DNA from 2 places in the Clostridium boliviensis genome. Region 2 is predicted to be linked to the other one. Evidence: a T-box and tRNA genes for the amino acid it is inferred to sense, from the RefSeq annotation. Region 2 holds a T-box; the other holds one or more tRNA genes.
The links. The T-box of region 2 lies ahead of pheS (phenylalanine--tRNA ligase subunit alpha). A T-box ahead of a tRNA ligase gene usually reads a tRNA of that ligase, here a tRNA-Phe.
Positions count from the first base shown of each region.

Region 1: it encodes a tRNA-Phe, which carries the amino acid that the T-box ahead of pheS (phenylalanine--tRNA ligase subunit alpha) is inferred to sense. The anticodon was not compared.

Region 1 covers NZ_JAWONS010000324.1:70,355-77,433, reverse strand. The annotation lists gene RZO55_RS22325 (NAD(P)H-dependent oxidoreductase) at 21-1,634, opposite strand; gene RZO55_RS22320 (PadR family transcriptional regulator) at 1,631-2,179, opposite strand; tRNA gene RZO55_RS22315 (tRNA-Phe) at 2,345-2,417, shown strand; tRNA gene RZO55_RS22310 (tRNA-Gly) at 2,460-2,530, shown strand; gene yiaK (3-dehydro-L-gulonate 2-dehydrogenase) at 2,849-3,898, shown strand; gene RZO55_RS22300 (hypothetical protein) at 3,937-4,104, opposite strand; gene RZO55_RS22295 (hypothetical protein) at 4,372-4,980, shown strand; gene RZO55_RS22290 (BMP family protein) at 5,113-6,171, opposite strand; gene RZO55_RS22285 (ABC transporter permease) at 6,231-7,079, opposite strand, start outside.
Region 2 covers NZ_JAWONS010000240.1:89,284-96,362, forward strand. The annotation lists gene pheT (phenylalanine--tRNA ligase subunit beta) at 1-1,866, opposite strand, end outside; gene pheS (phenylalanine--tRNA ligase subunit alpha) at 1,889-2,908, opposite strand; T-box leader at 2,964-3,207, opposite strand; gene RZO55_RS15180 (methyl-accepting chemotaxis protein) at 3,263-5,335, opposite strand; gene RZO55_RS15185 (helix-turn-helix domain-containing protein) at 5,676-5,987, shown strand; gene RZO55_RS15190 (hypothetical protein) at 6,068-6,241, opposite strand; gene RZO55_RS15195 (hypothetical protein) at 6,284-6,871, opposite strand; gene RZO55_RS15200 (hypothetical protein) at 6,893-7,079, opposite strand, start outside.

The DNA.
Region 1 (7,079 bases), on a different contig from region 2:
ATTTACAATTATTTTTTCTGTTATTTTATGGATGCATAATGGGCCGGATACCATTTCTGGAACCATTTTGTAAAAAAACCAAGCAGAAAAGGAAGTGAGGTATTGAGGATGGTGACTGGCAGCCTGTAATTAAAGTTCAAAAACAAATACGTCCACAGAGTGGTGAAAAGATAAAGAACTCCCCAGCATGCTGTCAGAATCCGATTGGTTTTTATAAAGAGAGGAATATTTAGTGCACGTTCTCCGCCAAATCCATACATGGAATAGTGCGCGGACAATGGAATTTTTATAAATACGGTCACAGTCCACATCAGTCCAAACAGGAGATAGGAAATGGGTATAAGATACAAGGGGGGAAATCCGGTTATAGCAAGGAGTCCAAGAAGCGCCGCCGAAAACCCGGAGAACACATCAAAACGGGTGGGCAGATACCGGAAAAAAAAGAACGGTATGGCTGCACTGATAATAATTGTTAGAATACCCCCAAAGACAGGGTGATAAAAGCCTGTAAACCACAGAGGAAACCATGGCAGCAGCATAAGGGTCATATTGCTTTTTTTAACTGGAGCCGTTTGGTGGACCTGAGACTTAGAAGAAAGACCCATATAATCATCCCAGTGAATTAACAGCTGAAAATCACCATCTACCTGATAAAGATGCTTCATCAGTGCAGTCTGGCCGTCAATTTCGCCTTTTGCGATTTGCATCCACACAGAAAGGGGCGTTGTGATTCTGGTGGTATATGGTTTGAAATTCTGGGTTAAAACCTGACAATCGTCCTTGCCCATAATTAACTGTACGGATATATCTTCATCCGTATAGTGCATTTCCAGAACAAGATCCTTGCCTTTCCAGGAATTCTTCTGGTAAAGTGCCGCCATCTGTCTGGTAAATGTAACAGCCTGATCTGATTTTTCCTGTTTACTGTCCTGGTTCAGTGGTTCGACTCCCCAGCTTGCATTTGCCATGTGTTCAAATACATCTCTTGGATAAAGCATTTGGTTTAAGAGGTCTCTGGTTTCCCGGGAGACCCTGCTGTCTGCAAATTCTCTGCCTGCTGCACGGACAACCTCCCGATACTCGTCGGTTCGGTTTTTCAGTTCGGGAACGGAAAAAAGCTCACCCTGTCCGCAGTAGATGCTTTCGTAATTGTCCTTACCCAAATGGTGGGTAAACTGGGCATCAATTGCTTCATAATTGCCTTTGGCGGTATAAAAGCCGCAGGTGGAGATCAGGACATAACGTTTGTCTGAAGTGCTGTACCGTGAAGGATGGGAACCGCTGTGGTCTCCTTCGTTCATAAAAGGCAGTACCATAGGAAGCTGTCTGTCTATCAGCGCCTTTAATGGGGAAGGAAGACCGTAATAATATAGGGGGAAGCTGTATATGACCACATCAGCAGCCAGAATCTTTTCTATTACCATGGTCATATCATCGGATATACAGCATTTTCCCGGTGTCTCCTTCCAGCAGTGGAAGCAGCCCAGACATGGCTTAATACTGAGCTGGGAAACGGTAAGCGTTTCTGTGTGAACAGGAGTGCTTTCTTCCATTCCCTGAACAAATGATTCGGTCAGTTTCAGAGAATTGCTTTTAGTGCCCCTGGGACTTCCGTTTATAATCAGTACATTCATGTTAGTTCCTCCAGTCGTTTGATGGATCTGCGGGCCCAGTCCATACACATTTGTATGTAGCTGTAGCCGAAATCTGCAGATAATTCCCAATACAGCCTCTGGTCTGTTTTTACCAAGCCGCTGTAGTGACTGATGCTGTCAGGAATCTGCTGCATTTCACCCTCATAAAGGCTGCAGTCACTGATAAAATCATTAAGCATATCAATGCACTCTCTGGGTGGTCTGTTTCCGGAGAAGAATACTTTCATTAAAAAAGCATTTTTATTTCCCTTGGTAAATTCGTGATTCTCCTCTGAGAGCCAGCGGAAAAATTCTTCTTTGCCTTTTGATGTGATAGAATAAAGCTTTTTGTTTGGTTTTTCTGTCTGGATAATGGTTTCGCAGGTGACGAATTCCTTCTTTTCCAGTTTAGTCAGTTCTAAATATATATGGCTGGTCTGGGCGTACCAGAAGAAACGGACAGATGAACCAAATGCTTTGGCAAGATCGTATCCGGTCATACTTTCATAAGATAAAAAACCCAGTATGCTGTGGCTTAAAGACATGGTTTTTGTTTACCTCCTGCAATATTATAAAATTATAATATAATAAAATTATAATATAGTCAACAGCAAACTGTTATTATTTTATATTTTTTTGCAAAATTAAAAAAACTTGTCTTGACAATTGAGGAAAAATCTTGTAAAATTACTGATGTTGCAGGAGAATAGGCCCAGATAGCTCAGTTGGTAGAGCAGAGGACTGAAAATCCTCGTGTCGCTGGTTCGATTCCGGCTTTGGGCACTGTGCTTTTCGAGGCGCATTTGAAATCTTTCTGAGATCCTTGCGGGTGTAGTTCAATGGTAGAACACCAGCCTTCCAAGCTGGATACGTGGGTTCGATTCCCATCACCCGCTTTATAATTAAAACGGGCAGCCTTGTTTCTGAGGCAGCCCGTTTTTGATATGTAAATTAACTTAAACAATCATGTTTATCTTCCTTTTAATAAACAAAGAGTGCGGTTCTGGATATAAAATTTCAGAATCGCACTTTTGCGTTATAGGTGCAGGCTTATTCGACGGTCAGACAGACAATCAGTAATTAATATATTTAGAAATATGAGCTTGTTTGCATAATAATATATGTGTTATATTTTACAAAAGAGATGAAGTAAATAATATTTTACATCGAAACGTTTTAAGATGATAATTAGAAAATGGACAGGAGAAAAAGAAATGAGTATAAAAATCCCTTATGACACAATGAGAGAAACCGTTGAGAAGGCGCTGCTGCAGGCAGGATTATCAAAAGAAAAGGCAGAAATCTGTGCTAAGATTCACACCGAGTCTAGTGCAGACGGAGTGGAAAGCCATGGGTTAAACCGAGTTCCACGATTTGTAGAATATGTATTAAAAGGCTTAATTGATCCGGAAGGAGATCCGGAATTAGTCGGTGGCAAGGGTGCAGTTGAAAATTATGACGGACATCTGGGCATCGGCATCACCAATGCCCTGTTTTGTGCAGACCGTGCCATGGAACTTGCCAAAGAGCATGGAATCGGCTGTGTTGCTTTGAAAAACACCACGCACTGGATGCGGGGCGGCACCTATGCCTGGAGAATGGCGGAAGCCGGATATATGGGAATGAGCTGGATCAATACAGAAAGCTGTATGCCGCTTTGGGGAAGTGATGAACCGGGAGTAGGGAACAATCCGTTCTGTATCGCAGTTCCAAGAGAAGATGGTCCCATCGTACTTGATATGGCAATGAGCCAGTATGCCTACGGAAAGCTTGGCGTGTACCGTCTGGCGGGCAAAAAGCTGCCATATCCCGGCGGCTTCGATAAAGACGGCAGTCTAACAGATGATCCGGGAGCGATTGAAGAAAGCAGAAGGATACTTCCTGCAGGATATTGGAAGGGAAGTTCCATGGCCATTGCTCTTGATTTGGCGGCGGCTCTTATGGCCAATGGAAAAAGCGGTCTTAATATGGATGAGGAAGGCAGAGGAAGCTGTACAGGCTGCTGTCAGATATTCATTGCTTACGATCCATATCTTTTCGGCGCAAAGGAAGAAATTCAGGAGATGTTAAACAGAAGAGTTGAAGCTGCAGATAACAGCCATCCGGAAAAAGAGGGAGGTAAAGTTGCCTGCCCCGGTGAACGTACCATGGAAACCAGAAAGCACAGTATGGAAAACGGAGTCACCGTTGACGAACAGATCTGGGAACAGATCTTAGCGATCGCTTCGGGGAATCTGGATACTAAGGATATTGCAAGCAAATAAAACACAGATCTGACAGCCGTCTACCAGCTGGGATTTTATCAGATTAAATTCATGCTAAGAGGCATCATGAGATGAGCAATCAGAATCTGATAAGCCTGATCTGTATTTCCACTTTTCAACTGATGATAAAAATTCTCATGCTCCTCTAACGTAGCCTGTGTCCTGCCTGTAACAGTAAGGGCATTGGCTGTAGTCAGATGGATCATGTAAAGAAGGCGCTGGAACAAATGATCAAATTCACATTCCTGTTCCCACCCATGAGTTTGTGGTAGAGATGATACATGCTCTGGAAGAGAAAAACCGGTAAAGAAGGAATGGACACCGGCAGAACGGATAAAAAGTTACAAAATATTAAAAAATAATTATATATAAAAAAACTTGTTACTATATAAGTTCTGTGTTATAATCTTACTGCTTTCGATTTTACATATAAAAGCAGGGGAATTGCCAATAACAATTGACAAGGAGAGATTATGAAAAAGAGAATTTATGGTATTTTACTGACTTGTTTACTGATTGCAGCACTTGCAGGCTGCAGTAAAAAGACTGAGAGCACAGCAGCAGACACAACAGCAGCAGAATCACAGACAGCGGCAGAAGAAAGTAAGGCAACAGAAGAGAGCACCGTCGCTGATGGTGCAGATGCATTCACAACGTTTGAAGACCCCAATGGAATGTTTACAGCCAGCTATCCGGGAACACCTAAAGAGATGAAGCAGTCCGTTTCTTCTGAAGGAACTGCAATAGATCTGTATTCCTATATGCTTGAGCAGGAGGATGCTCTTTATAATGTAATGTACAGTGATATACCAGAGGCTGGTAATACAGACCCCGCAGCCATGCTGCAGGGAGCCGTTTCCAATATTCCATATACGATTGAAGACACCAAAGATATTACTCTTGGTGAGTATATGGGAAAAGAATTAAAATACAGTGCTCCGTTAGAATCTGATACAATCACCTTCTATCACAGAGTTTACATTGCCGGAGATCGTATTTACCAGCTTCAGGCTGTTTCCAGTACTGGAGAAAGAACACCGGAGATTGATACGTTCTTTGAATCCTTTGCACTGACAAAATAATAGATAGCATCATTTAATCAGGATTCCCCAATTCTGTTCATTATGTATCGTTTGAAAGATCCCCGTTTTACAGACAGGGAAAAGCCCCGTGCAAGAAAGTATGAGTCATACTGAATGCACGGGGCTTTTTAATTACTGAATAAACGTTCCTGCCTGAATCTGACCTACAATTTCTTTATACTGAGTCTGAATATCCTCAGGAACTGCATTTGAGAATGATCCAATGCTTAAGCAGCCGTTGCCTAAATCGCCGTAGATGGTCTGGCCGCCGAAAGTATCTGCTTCTACATCCTTCATACATGCCTTTAATAATGCCGCATTATCTGTTACCACAGAGCAGATGATGATCTTGTCATCAGCAGAACCTAAATCTCCGGGCTGACCAATATCGTATCTGCCTTCTGAACCAGACAGGGCTTCCCGTGCACCGGTATCAACGGCGGAAGCATCACCGAACATTACATCAACGTCATAGGTGGATACCATGGAGGAAGCAATCTCCTTGCCCTTGGCAGTATCACTGAAAGATCCGGCATAAGCAGAAGATACTTTAATATCAGGATTTACCTTTTTTGCAGCCTTTTCATAACATTCCAGCTTCGCTTTGGTAGTATCCAGCTCCATACCGCCGATAAATCCGATGTTGTTTGTCTTGCTCATGAGACCGGCAAGAGCGCCTGCCATGTAGCCGATCTGCTTTGCATCAGGGAGAATGGAGGTAATGTTTTCTGTTTCAACGGTACCATTTAACAGAGCAAAATTGATTTCCGGATATTCCTCTGCTACCTGCTTTACAGCATCGGTATACTGATTTCCAGGTGCAAAGATCAGGTTATAGCCCAGCTCTGCATAGTCTGTCATAACAGTGGCATAATCAGCAGTAGCAACATTGTCGGTATACACAGTTTCCCAGCCGCTGTCCTTAGCTGCATTAACCATAGCCTGATAGCAGCTTGCTCCCCAGCCTCCGTCAGAAACAGAAGAATCAAGGACCATGGCTACCTTAAAGCCGCCAGCTTTTGTGTCAGCGGCCGCCTGGGTGTCACCTGCTTTTGTGGTCTCTGCTGCTGTAGTCTCTGCTGCAGATGATTCTGTCTTTTCTGGAGCAGCTGTACCGCCGCATGCAGCAAGACTCATGGCGGTAAGAACTGCAGCCATGATAAGTGAAGCTGTTTTCATAGTCTTTTTCATAAAAATCCTCCTTTTATGTTGAAAAAATATATATTCGCAGGGCTATCCTGGAATTATCATCAGCGTTCTTCTCTGTAATAGGGCTGACCGTTGGCCTTCGGACCGTTTTTGCGTATTCCGAAAAATGCAAGAACAAACAGGGTGCACAGATAGGGAATCATCTGGAGTAACTGGTAGGGCGTTGATGGACTTAAAAGCTGGAGCCGGATCTGCAGTGCATCGCAGAAACCAAAAAGCAGGCAGGCTAACATGACACCGGAAGGCATCCAGCGTCCGAATATAACGGCTGACAGGGCGATAAAACCACGGCCTGCCACGATTCCCTCGGAGTAAGTACTGGTGTAACAGATGGTTAAATATGCACCGCCGATTCCTGCAAGTGCACCACAGATAACGCAGGCAAGGTATTTCTGGAGCACCACATTGATTCCCAGTGTTTCTGCAGCTTTTGGAAATTCTCCTACGGCTTTAAAGTTAAGTCCGGCTTTTGTCCGGCTAAAGAAAACAGCCGTAACGGGTACCAGAAGATATGCTGCATATACCAGAGGGATGTGGTGAAAGAACAATGGACCAAGAACCGGTATCCTGTTTAGAACCGGAATAGGAAGCGCCTTCATGGATACGCCCTGAATGAGTGTGGAGGTATCAGAAAAGGAAAGGCGGTAAATAAAGGAAGCCAGTGCCGGAGCAAAGATATTAATCGCCATACCGTATACGATCTGCGGCGCGCATAACTGGATGGTACAGAAGGCATAAATCATATTAATGGCAATTCCCGACAGGGCTCCGGCAAGAATCCCTACCACAGGGCTTCCGCTGCGATATCCGATCAGGAATCCGATTAATGCGCCAAAGGACATGATGCCGTCAAGACCGATATTGACTAAGCCAGCCCGTTCCGAATAGGT
Region 2 (7,079 bases):
ATCGCCATCTCCGTAAAAGCCCAGGGTAAACTGCATTCTTTCATCAGGAAGCTCGGTTAATGGAAGGCTCTTAGGCAGATAGATGTTAGCCAGCTCATATAAACGTACATTTTTGTTACGCCTGTTAAAATTAGTGGACAGTGAATTTAACATCCCATGGAGAGGAGTTGTTCTCATAACACTGTAATCTTCACCCAGAGGATTTAAGATATTAACGGTGGTGCGAAGCGGACTGTCCTCTGGAAGAAGCAGACGGTCAAAAACTTTGGGACTTTCAAAGGAATACGTCATTCCCTGTGAAAATCCGCTGAATTCTGCAACCTCTCTTGCAACTTCCTCCACTCTTAATTTGTAGGAAAGTTTACCAGTTGTTGCTTCTCCTGTTGGCAGGGATACCGGTATCTTGTCATAACCATAGAATCTGGCTGTTTCCTCTGCCATGTCTGCCATGCATTCCAGATCCTGACGGAATGTAGGTATTATGATCTCCCCTGTTTTCTCATCATATTCCAGTTCCAGACGGTTATAATACTCAAGCATCGTCTCCGGCGCAATATCTGTTCCAAGAAGACGGTTCATTCGCTCTGGTTCAAAAGCAATCCGCTTGCTTTCTCTCTTTTCCGGATAGACATCGATCATGCCGCCGACTACTTCTCCTGCACCCAGCTCTTCAATTAGCTGGCATGCACGGTCAATTGCAGCCTGTGCATTATTGGGATCAAGACCCTTTTCAAATTTACCGGAGGCATCTGTTCTTAACCCCACTTTTTTAGAGGAAAGACGGATATTGGTTCCGTCAAAGCAGGCACTTTCAAATACCATGGTATGAATTTCATCGGTAATTTTTGAATTCTCGCCTCCCATAATACCGGCGATACCCACAGCTTTCTCTCCGTCACGTATCATGAGTACGGTGCTGTCCAGTTTTCTCTCCTGACCATCCAGAGTCTGGAACAGTTCTCCATCCTCTGCACATCTGACAACGATTTCATGGCCTGATAGCTGATCATAATCAAAGGCATGCATTGGCTGACCGTATTCTTCCATTACATAATTGGTAATATCAACGATGTTATTAATTGGTCTGATTCCGCAGGCAGCAAGCCTTCTCTGCATCCAGACCGGTGAAGGAGCCAGCTTTAAATTTTTTACCATTCTTGCACAATAGCGGGAACAAAGACGGCTGTCTTCGACTGTCACTTTTAAATAATCGTGAACATCCTCACTGTTACCTGCAGCGGTTACTACCGGAGGAATAAATGGTTTGTTAAATGTAGCTGCTGCCTCTCTGGCAATTCCTATTACACTGTAACAGTCTACCCGGTTTGATGTTACTTCATATTCAAATACGGAGTCATGAAGGCCCAAAAGCTCTACTGCATCAGACCCTGGAACAGAATCTTCCGGAAGAATATAGATTCCGCTTTCCGGAGCATCCGGATACATCTCATTTGTAAATCCCAGTTCTTCAATGGAGCACATCATTCCGCAGGACTCAATTCCTCTTAATTTGCCCGTTTTTATCTTTATTCCATTTTCCGGAAGCGGACCGCCGTCATGTCCTCCGGCAACCTTCCCTCCGTCTAATACAACCGGTACCTTATCACCTGTTTTTACGTTTGAAGCGCCTGTTACGATCTGTACGGTTTCACTGCCTGCGTTAACCTGGCAGACAATCAGTTTATCCGCATCGGGATGGCGTACAATCGATTGAATGTGGCCTACTACAATCTTCTCTAAATTTTTATCCAGGCATTCATAGCCCTCAACCTTCGTTCCTGTCAGTGTCATGGCATCCGTGTATTCCTGTGGTGTCACATCCAAATCCGGTACATATGCTTTAACCCATGATAATGGTGTATTCATCAATCTATCTCCCTTCCTGTTTTTAGAACTGCTTTAAGAATCTGATGTCATTTTCATATAATAATCTCATGTCATCGATCTCGTATTTCAGCAGAGCAATTCTCTCCAAGCCTACTCCGAAAGCAAAGCCGGAATATTCGTTGGAATCAATTCCGCTCATTGCAAGTACATTGGGGTGTACCATACCGCAGCCTAAAATCTCGATCCAGCCAGATCCCTTACAGAAACGGCAGCCCTTTCCTCCGCACTTAAAGCAGGTAACATCCATTTCAGCACTCGGCTCAGTGAACGGGAAATGATGGGGGCGGAACTTCACCTTTGTCTCAGGACCGAATAACTCTCTGGCAAACTCAGCCAGTGTCCCTTTTAAGTCTGCAAATGTTATATTCTTATCGATTACCAGTCCTTCAATCTGATGGAAGGACGGGGAATGAGTTGCATCCACTTCATCGGAACGGAATACTCTGCCTGGTGCCAGCATACGAATCGGAAGTTTCCCCTTCTCCATGGTCCTGACCTGGACAGGAGAAGTCTGACTTCTCAAAACGATGTTATCACTGATATAAAACGTATCCTGTTCATCTCTTGCCGGGTGATTCTTCGGAATGTTTAGTTTTTCAAAGTTATAGTGATCATACTCCACTTCCGGTCCCTCAATGACCTCATATCCCATGCCTACAAAGATTCTCTCCACCTCTTCTAAAGCGATGGAATTGGGATGGGTATGACCTACTCTGCTTCTCTTTGCAGGCAGAGTGACATCAATCACTTCTTTTCTCAACTGCTCTTCCCTTGCTTTTTTCATCAGTGCCGCCATGGCAGCATCTAATTTTCCCTCAATTGCTTCACGGGCTTCATTGACCATCTGCCCGATCTTGGGTCTGTCTTCCGGAGCAACGTCCTTCATGCTCTTTAGCACACTGGTCAGTTCTCCCTTTTTTCCAAGATAAGCGACTTTAATGTCACCTAGTTTTTCCAGTGCATCCGAAGCTTCGATCTGCTTTAATGCTTCTTGTTTGATTCTCTCTAATTGATCTTTCATCATGCTCTCCTTCTTTGATTCATTCCCTGATACATCAAAAAAGCTCCATCCCTGTAAAAGGGACGAAGCTGTGTTCGCGGTACCACCCTGATTCCTGCTTCTAAAGCAGGCGCTCGGCATACGTAACGTGTAAGGACGTCATGACCTACACGCCTGGCAGACAAATACAACCGCCGGTTTCAGCCATGCTGCTTCAGTGGGAAATTCGATTTCTTAATTGAACTTAAAAGGGCTTTCAGCCGGTGACCCCTTCTCTCTGATAGAAACTAAGAATCTACTTGCACTTTCATCGCATTTAATTATAATATAATATTGCAATCATTATAATAAAACAGCATTAAAATGTCAAGAGAATTATTTTAATTTGAAGCCGGATACTACAGTCTTTAATTCCTCTGCAATTCGTTCCTGCTTTTCTGACATCTTAGACATGTCCTGTACAACTACATATGCTTTTTCGATTGTGCCAAGGACCATACTGCTGTTTCCTGCAGTCGTCTGAACGGATTCGGAGACATTCTGGATTGCATCACGCACTTCCTGCATCACCTGGCTGATGTTTGCAGCCATCTCCTCCACCTCATTGGAGATTTCTTCTATGGTAACTGCATCCTTGCCATATTGCTGTCCTACATTAACAAAACTGTCATAATCCGGAGTCACCGTATCTTTTAAGAAAACAAGCATGGACTGAGATCCATCTAACATCATGGTGAACGCATTCTGAACATCTGTAATAGTTCCCTCAATTTCCTTTACGATCTCAGAAGTATCTTTTGCAAGCTTTCCGATCTCTCTTGCAACAACAGCAAAGCCTCTGCCCTGTTCTCCAGCCCTCACTGCTTCAATTGAGGCATTGAGTGACAGTAAATTGATCTGGGAGGCCGTATTGGAAATAAGACGTGCCATATCGCCGATCCGCTCCACTACCTTTGCGTGCTGGACTGCCATCTGAAGGTCCTGCTCTCTTTCCTGGGATATCACAATGGCATTATCGTAAGCTTCCCTGCTTTTTTTCTCAATATCTTTTGCCCGTTCCATGATCTCTCCGGCCATACTGCTGCTTTTTTCCGTCTCATTTGCAAGTATTCCTACTGATGAGTTAACTTCTGCAAGAGACGCATTCAGCTCCTCCGTAGCTGCACTGGAAGACATCATTGCCTTGTCCACATCTCCCATATATGTTTTCACTTCGCTGAATTGAAGAAGCAGATCGTTTGATACTTTATTCAGGTGAATGCTGGCATCTGTAATATCTCCTGCCTGATCGGAAATCTGTTCAATCACCCCTTTGTTGCTTTGGAACATATTATTCAACGAGCTGCTCATCTGTCCCAGTTCATCTTTTCGTCTGGTTTTAAGAGGCTGGACTGTAAAGTCACCGGCAGCAAGAGAACCCGCAAACTTACGGACCTTCTTAAGACCTGATGCAATGCTTCCCACTTGCAGTAAAACTGCAAAAATACATAGAATCAATGCTGCAGCACTCAGCTTCATCAATTTCTCGTTTAATAGAACAATGGGTTCTTCAAGCTCAGACTGCGGCATCTTAATCATAATAATCCAGCCGACTCCCGGGACCGTATCATAATAGAGGTTATAAGTCTTCGTTCCCTCTGTGTAAGCCGTCTTTCCTCTGTCATTTGCAACCATCTCCGCTGCTGCAGCGGAAAGAGAGGCATTCTCGTCCTGCTTCATATTCATCGCTTTACTGACCTTATCCCCATCTGCACCGCTAAGATAAACTCCTTCTGCAGAAATCAGCATGGCAGTTCCGTTCTTCCCCACTTTAATGGACTTAATCAGTTCATCAATATCACTAAGCTGCATATCAACCGTCACAACTCCGATAAAACGGCTGCTGCTGTCATAAATAGGGGCCGCACAGGTGGCCATCATCATATCGAGAGTCGGGTCATAATAGGGATCTGTAATAACTGGAGTTTTCACTCCTCCTGATACCGATTGATAGTATGCCTGATTGAAATAATCATAACTGTCATTGCTGTATTCATTGGTCTGGATAACCTTATCACCGTCTTTGTACCAGTAAGGGCCCACATACTTCTGGCTGGTGTCATATACATTCGGCTCAAACCAGATACCACTGCCAAGTATTAAGCCGTTGGTTGATATTATATCTGAAATTGCCCTGCCGTATGTATCAAGATCTGTGGTCTGATAGGACGCACTCACTATATGTGAAATATTCATGGCCGTGGTTTCCACCGCATTTAAATCATTATTAATACCGTTAACGCTGGCTTTCAATTCCGACTCCATCGTGGAATTGCTCTGCTGCTCAATTAACTGACTGCTTGTAGATTCACTTAATTTGGCCAGAAAGGCCAGGGCAAGCACCAGAACAGGTAAAATTCCCAACAGCATCTTAACCCCTATGCTTTTGATTCCGATTCTTCTATTCATACTTTACTCTCCTGTAATTCAGTCTCGACCTTATAATACATATATCGACATTTAGTTAAAAACATCATATCATACCAAGGTAAATTTTACTAATAAGTTTTGCTATTTTTGTGTAAGCTTGATTCCGTTTTCCTATTGCAATTCCACTTATGTACATATAAACTGGATATCAGAACTTTTATACCTGTTAAGCTCCCTTCCTCCCCGCATCTTTTACTAATATCAGCAGTTTTTAATTATACTATTGATACTCATATTATGCAATATATGAATTTTACATATTTAAATCGTGTATTATACTAATTTTATTATCATAAAATAAGTACGAGAGGTGACAACAATGGATCAAGACTATATCAACAAAAGAATTACAGAATTACGTTTAAAAAAAGGAGTGGCGGAACATAAGATGAGCTTGGAGCTGGGACATAGCAGAAGTTACGTGCAAAGCATTTCCAGCGGCAGAAGCCTTCCCTCAATGGCTGAGTTTCTGGCAATCTGTGAATACTTAAGCGTAACACCGAAAGACTTTTTTGATAATGATAATCCCAACCCGCCCTTAGTCAAAGACACCATAGACAAGCTTAAAACATTACCGGAAAGTGATCTGCTGCTGATATTGACTATTATCAACCGGCTTCAGTCTCAATAGACGGGATTTTTGAAAAAAAAGGCAGAATAATTCATTGTCCCCGTGCATATGTACGGGGATTTTGAGGTATAACCGATAGTTTATGGATTCGTACTTGCGGCAGAAACAGTTGTTTTAAATTCATTGATTTCCTGAAGAGAAACAATGGTAGGTATTGCTTCCAGTGCCCTGGCATATATTTCGTCAAGATCCCCCCGATTTATCATACCAAAAAAATAACCATATAAATCCTGAAAAGTCTGTTCGTTTATCATGAAATCTCATTCCTTCCCCTGGCCGAATCAAAGCCAATACTTTTAATAATCTACTTCATTCACGTTATTGTAGATTGTAATGCTTTTACGTATTTTACACAGGCAGCTGCCCCAGTCCAGCCTTTTTTCAAACGGGCTGTTAAACATCACCATCAGCAGTTTTTTACCTACCGGATATATAATCAGCATGTTATAAAGGTTATCATCAAGAGCAGTGCTGATAAATTCCATCCAGGCAAAGGGAACCTTATTATCCAACTCTGTTCCATCATCGAGACAAACGCTCATCGGCTGAAAACGCTTTAAAACAAGATAAAATTCCTGTATTACAGACCCAAGCTGTTCTGGCTTAATCTCCCTTTCCACCATACTGAAAGAAAAATTAACAGTACCATCTTCATTGGTTTTTATTATTTCAGGGCGCTGTTCAGAAAAATATTTTCTTTTTGCATCTTCCGCTTTCATATCTTTAAATACCGTAGGAAGAAATAGGCCCACCTTATTATCAAACATCCTCACTTCACAGAATTGCAGTAGTTCTCCTTCCACATAGATCCCCGTTTCTATGCTGGTAAACCGGTTAATCCGCTCGAGGTGTCTGTCATCAATCAGTTTTTCATCCTCACACATGATTCATCCTCTCTATTTTGTTCAGTCTTTATCCGCGATACATTGGCTGATATTATCCACTCCCATTTCAACAATATCAGTCATCTTATTATCATTTGCGTATATTTCCACTTTTTTCTCCTCTGCAACAGATGCCCACATCATATTTAAAAGCAGAAGTACAATCACTTCTATGACAAGCAGCAGCCTTTTAAACAATGATCCTTTT